DNA from 2 places in the Bradyrhizobium sp. SZCCHNRI1009 genome. Region 2 is predicted to be linked to the other one. Evidence: predicted binding sites of a transcription regulator. Region 2 holds the regulator's gene; the other holds the start of a gene.
What was found. The regulator LexA, encoded in region 2, represses DNA repair genes until DNA is damaged. The targets are predictions, from matches to a motif close to TGTTCNNNNTGTGTTCNG.

Region 1 (3,194 bases), on a different contig from region 2:
CGGCGACAGCCTGCGATAGTCGGGGATCTGGCAGGTTTCCCAGAGACGCTCGACCGCTTCAGCGCCATGCGCCATGTCGCGCACCTCGGCGTCGCGCGCGGCATGATCGAGCACGCGCAGATCCTCTGCGGTCGGCGCGCGCGTCAGCGCGTCATGCCCCGGCGTGATCGCCAGGGAGACCTGGAGCGCGCTCAAGGACGCGAAATCAAGCCTGGAGTTGCGCCATTGCAGCACCTTCACGGTATCGAAGGTATGGTTCTGGAGCGCATTGACCAGCTCGGGCTCGAATGGCGCACAACGTCCGGTGGTGCCGAACGTGCCGTTGCGCGTCGCGCGTCCGGCACGGCCGGCGATCTGGGCGAACTCCGACGGCGTGAGCCGGCGGAACTGATAGCCGTCATATTTGCGGTCGGACGCAAAGGCGACGTGGTCGACATCGAGGTTGAGCCCCATGCCGATCGCATCGGTGGCGACGAGATAGTCGACGTCGCCGTTCTGGAACATCGCCACCTGCGCGTTGCGGGTGCGCGGCGACAGCGATCCCAGCACGACAGCAGCGCCGCCATGCTGGCGGCGGATCAGCTCGGCGATGGCGTAGACCTCGTCGGCCGAGAAGGCCACGATGGCGGTCCGGCGCGGCTGTCGCGTGATCTTGCGATCACCGGCGAATTCGAGCTGCGACAATCGCGGCCGCGTCACCATCGACGCGCCCGGCAGCAGCCGCTCGATGATGGGGCGCATCGTCGCAGCCCCCAGCAGCAGCGTCTCGTCGCGCCCGCGGCGATTGAGGATGCGGTCGGTGAAGACGTGGCCGCGCTCGAGATCGGACGCGATCTGGATCTCGTCGACGGCAAGGAACGACACGTCGAGATCCCTGGGCATCGCCTCGACCGTCGATACCCAATAGCGCGGATTCTTCGGCTTGATCTTCTCCTCGCCGGTGATCAGCGCGACGGCCTCGCTGCCGACGCGATCGGCGATCTTGTTGTAGACCTCGCGCGCGAGCAGCCGCAACGGCAGTCCGATGATGCCGGAGGAATGTGCGAGCATGCGCTCGATCGCCAGATGCGTCTTGCCGGTGTTGGTGGGGCCGAGCACGGCGGTGACGCCGCTTCCGGGAGCACGGTCGGACGTGCGCTCGAAAGGCGAGGCAGCCGAAGAGGACGAAAAAGCCATTCGTTAAATGTGGGTCTCGAAGCCGGCGTTGGAAGCGCGCCGTTCACGCGCGACGGATGCGGAATTGTCCTGTGTCTGGAGAGGCTGCGATGCTGACCCCTGTCTCACATTGTGACGCATATAGTGCCGCAGCTTAAGCTTCGGAACGCCTTGAGAACGAATCACGAAGGAATCGCTGACTCCGTCGGCTTTCCGGCTTCGTTCACCGCAACATCTCGCGCTCTGCGATCAAGCCAGCACTAGATCAAGTTTTCGCGGGCTCCACAAGCAACGCTTTCGCGATGGAACTGGCACGCATTTCAGCGCGTCCCGAGTCGAATCAGAATCAGGGAAGAGTCAAACGGATTCACGCGCAGCAGACAGAATCGTATGTGACCGACAAATCGGAGGGTCAATGCGGAATCCATCGCATTCAAGCGAGAGCGGACGGCATGCCGTCAGACCTTCACGCCATGGCCGCTGTTGCGGCTCAGCCGCCGACGGGGGCGTGCCGCAGCGGCGAGATCCGACGTGGACGAAGAGAGATACGAGGCGCTACTGGGTCTTGGCGACGTGCGGCGCCGCCTGGGTGATGAACGACGTCGCCTCCAGCATCGCGGTCCCCAGCGGGGTCGGGATCACCATCTTGAACGGCACCAGCACGCGGGTGCCGGCGATCGGCACGAAGAAGATCTCCATGTTGCGGGCCTGAGCCAGATATTTGATGACAGGCCGGTCCGGGATGTAGCCCGCGACGGGCGTGAAGTAGATCGCGCAGACCAGCGCCGGACCGCGATAGCCCTTGTCAGCCTTGACGTTCTCCATGCGCTTGTAGTCGAGCTTGAGCTCGTAGCGCATGCGGCCGTCGAACACGGGCGCAGCGCCGCGGCACGAGTCCGGCGACAGCAATTCGCCATTGCCCGGCACCCGCACCAGAGAGGCCGTCATCGGATCGAGCACGCCGCGCTTGTGGGCATCCGTCACCGGAATGCGGTCGGGATCGACCGGCGGCGTCGGCTCGATGGCGAAGTCCTTCACAGTACCGTTCTGCAGATTGATGCGGATCTGCTCGGATTTCTTGCCCGTGGTGGTCGAGGCCTGGTAGCTCTGGCCGACCAGGGCGCCGTTGACGACGCGTCCCTGCACCGAGCCGGTGCCTGATCCCTGCGAGAAGCTCTTGAGCAGGCCGGCGGTGCCGCCCTGAGCCGCAGCACCATACTGATCATCCCCGATCTCGACCGCCCAGGTGCCCTTGCCGACGGGGATACCGGCCAGGGACGCCTCGTATTGAGCGTCCAAACGAGCCTGCGCCTGGGCGTTTTGCGCCAGCAACAACAGGCACAGCGCGGACCCGGCCGCGGCCAGGGGACCCGAGAGAGATGAGGGAACCGAGATGATGGTCACGTGACGAATGATCCTGCCGATCCGCCTGCCTGAGCGCCGGACCGATCCGACGCGCCGTCCTTGCTACTTAAGCCAAAAACGCCTTCAAACAACGCGAACCGTCCGACAATGGCGGTTTGTCCAGCGCTTTGCGCCTGAACAGCACTCAGAACCGTCGCCCGCAGCGCTGCCGAAACCGCGCCGCGAACCTCCGACCGCGCCAACATGATATCCATCCATCACGTCCGAATGCGCCCTTTATATGGTCTAAACTGCCGGCTATACTATTGATTACACGCCTGCTTTTCTGCTGGTCGGCGATTTCGGCCCGACCAGGAGGCGGCATGGGGTCGCGTCCTCCGGTTTCGCCGGCCCGGCTCCCTGTATTTGCCGCGGCCTTCAAAACCTTGACGAAAAGCCGCATCCCCCCTATAGGACCGCATCTCCCAGAGACGAGCTGGACGAGTTTTGGACCCCCGCGGCCCGCCGACATAGGCGGACGAAGGGTGCGGGGATGAGAGAGGATTTATTGCCATGTCGCGGCGCTGTGAACTGACGGCCAAGGGTCCCCAGGTTGGCCACAAGGTCAGCCACTCGAACATCAAGACCAAGCGGCGCTTCCTGCCGAACCTGTGCAACGTGACGTTCATCTCGGA
Region 2 (3,194 bases):
TCCGTCCGGCCTTGTTCCAATCGATCTTGTTGACCACGGCGGCAAGCTCCCCCGGCAAACAATGCCGGCCGAGGGATGTCGTTCCTATCCGATGCGATGCCGGGGCGTGAGATTCGCCCGAGAGGACTTTGCGCTTGCAGAACCCAAGTTGACCAAGTCTCCCACCGTCGAAAGCGCGCTCACGACCGACAGAAATGCCGACGCGCAGGCCCTCAGGTGATGCTGATGCGGCGAATCGGTGTGGCCTGCGACGTCGGCACGTCCTCGCCGATGTCCGGGCGACGCTCTGCCGGCTGCTTGCTGACCGGCAATTGCAGCACGGTGACGCGCTGGCCCTCGCAGAGCTGGGTCACCAGCACGTGGCGGCCGTCGGCGAACTCGATCGCGTCGTGATGGCGATCGGGAATGTGCGTCTCGATGCTGTTGAACTTCGCGACGCGCTCGCGGATCGTCCGGGTCCAGAGCCAGCGGCTGTCGTAGCGGACGTCCTCGGCGAAGGCCAACTCGGTGCCGGGCAGCATGCAGACTGCGACGGTCGGCTCGCTCTCCAACGCGAAGCCGCGGGTGGCGGTGCCACGGAAGGTCATCGAGATCAACGTCTCGCCGACCTTGGCGGGACGGGACGCAACCGCATGGAGGCTGTAGTCACACATCGGATCGCTCCTCGTTGAGAGATAGCCGACCCACGCTCCCCCCGGACAGGCGCAGGCCTCTATCAGAGTGGACATCGATGGTGATGTTAGCGCGCGCTTCGCGGCAATTCTGCGCTGATCTGCATCGCGTGTGCCCGCGGCCGATCACAAGCGTTTGAGCATGCCGCGCTGCACATCATGAGGTGCATTCGCGAGCGACGTATTGTGCTGGGCTGCCTCTTGCTTTGCTGGGCTGCCTCTTGTTCGGCGGCGAAAGCGCGTGCGCCCGCCGCCGATCGACCGATCGCATTCGCGATCAGTACTTGCGATACAGCCCGACCAGCTTGCCCTGGATCTTCACCCGGTTCGGCGGCAAGATGCGCACCTCGTAGGCGGTGTTGGCCGGCTCCAGCGCGATCGATGCGCCGCGGCGGCGGAAGCGCTTCAAGGTGGCTTCCTCATCGTCGATCAGCGCCACCACGATGTCGCCGGTGTCGGCGGTCTCGTTGCGCTGGATCAGCGCCATGTCGCCGTCGAGGATGCCGGCATCGACCATCGAGTCGCCGCGCACCTCGAGCGCGTAGTGGTCGCCGTTGCCGAGCATGTCGGCAGGTACGCTGATGGTGTGGCTGCGCGTCTGCAGCGCCTCGATCGGGGTACCGGCGGCGATGCGGCCCATCACCGGCACCGCCACGGGGCGCTCGCCATCGTCCAGCGCGGGAGTGCTGGTGCGCACCTTGCCGAGATTGCCCTCGATCACCGACGGCGTGAAGCCGCGACGGTTGCCCGCGGCCTGCGACAGCTCGGGCAGCTTGATCACCTCGATCGCGCGGGCGCGATTCGGCAGCCGGCGGATGAAGCCGCGCTCCTCGAGCGCCGTGATCAGGCGATGAATGCCGGACTTCGAACGCAGATCGAGCGCATCCTTCATCTCGTCGAAGGACGGCGGCACGCCGGCTTCCTTGAGCCGCTCGTTGATGAACCGCAGAAGTTCGTACTGTTTGCGCGTCAGCATCTCGACCTGGTCCCCGGTTTGTTGTCGTCCGAGTCCAGGAGCTGCGCCTTGAGCACAAGCCGGCTGAGAGCGCCCTGGAGTCGGACCGTCATCGCGTCGCCCGCAACATACTAAAAACAAATCATGAACGGACACTATATGTTCGATGTGTGTTCCGCAATCCTAAAAATATGATGAACGGACCGGGCTTTACCGGGGAAGCGGCTCAGTTCGGCAGGCGCAGGATCTCGCACGGGCTGCCGGCAGGCGCCTTCGGCGCAAACGCCGGCCGGATCACCAGCGCCTGCGACAGCGCGAGGTTCCCGAGCAGCGACGAATCCTGCTGGCTCACTGGGGTGGCTACCAGCGTGCCGTCGGCGCGCTCCTCGAGCTGCGCCCGCAGATAGTCCTCGCGCGAATCGTTCGCCCCCAACTCGCGGCCGAGCAGGGCGGTCTCGCGCGGCATCACGGCCTCGTCGCGGCCGAGCAGGCGCCGAATCAGCGGCACCATGAACAGGATGGCGCAGACATAGGACGACACCGGATTGCCGGGCAGTCCGATCACCCTGATGTCGCCGAGCCGTCCGTGCATCATCGGCTTGCCCGGCCGCATCGCGATCTTCCAGAACGCCATTTCGACGCCCTCGGCCTCCAGCGCCTGCTTGACCAGGTCGTGATCGCCGACCGAGGCGCCGCCGGTCGTGATCAGGACGTCGGCCTCTGCCGCGCGGGCGCGCCGGATTCCAGCGACCGTCGCCGCCATCGTATCCGCGGCGATGCCGAGATCGATCGGCGTCGCGCCCTCGCTGCGCACCAGCGCCCGCAGCGCGTAGCCGTTGGAATAGACGATCTGCCCCGGGCCGGGCGTCGAGCCCGGCATCACCAGCTCGTCGCCGGTGGCGAGCAGCGCCACCTTCGGCCGCCGCCGCACCGGCAGCGCCGGATGATTCATGCTGGCCGCCAGGGATAGGTCGCGGTCGCTGAGCCGGCGCCCGGCCTTCAGCAGCACCATGCCCTGGTGGAAGTCGACGCCGGCCGGCCGGATGTGCCGGCCTGTGATCGCGGCCTCGGTGATCACGACATGGCCGTCCTCGGCGATCGTGTCCTCCTGGATCACCACCGCGTCGGCGCCTGCGGGGACAACGCCGCCGGTGAAGATCCGCGCCGCCTCGCCGGGCCCGACCACGCGATCGAACGGCCGTCCCGCCGCGACCTCGCCGATCACCTTCAGCCGCGCCTTGGCCTTGGCTGCGTCGGCCGCGCGCACCGCATAGCCATCCATCGCCGACATCGCCTCGGGCGGCTGCGTCCGCAGCGCCGCGAGGTCGCGGGCCAGGATGCGGTGATAGGCCTCGTCCAGCCCGACCATTTCCTCAGCCAGCGGCTCGGTGCCGGCGAGCACCGCGGACAACGCATCGGAGACCGGCATCAGGGCCATGGGATTACCTTCGGACGAAGACGGGCAGATCGACTGAATCGCCTTCTAACCGAACGCGCACGGGGTGGCCAAGAGCCTAAGCCGCTCCCGGCTTTCCGATCGTCTGAAGGTGCGTCGCGTGGCCCGCCGC

Region 1: the regulator LexA is predicted to act here: its motif matches at 1,318-1,335, upstream of QX010_RS27260 (helicase-related protein).

The regions. Positions count from the first base shown of each region.
Region 1 covers NZ_JAUEUL010000022.1:79,090-82,283, reverse strand. Annotated here, with positions in the region: gene QX010_RS27260 (helicase-related protein) at 1-1,176, opposite strand, end outside; gene QX010_RS27255 (DUF3108 domain-containing protein) at 1,711-2,487, opposite strand; gene QX010_RS27250 (hypothetical protein) at 2,556-2,774, opposite strand; gene rpmB (50S ribosomal protein L28) at 3,073-3,194, shown strand, end outside.
Region 2 covers NZ_JAUEUL010000011.1:4,294-7,487, reverse strand. Annotated here, with positions in the region: gene QX010_RS19585 (hypothetical protein) at 1-37, opposite strand, end outside; gene QX010_RS19580 (hypothetical protein) at 213-653, opposite strand; gene lexA (transcriptional repressor LexA) at 949-1,647, opposite strand; gene glp (gephyrin-like molybdotransferase Glp) at 1,853-3,064, opposite strand.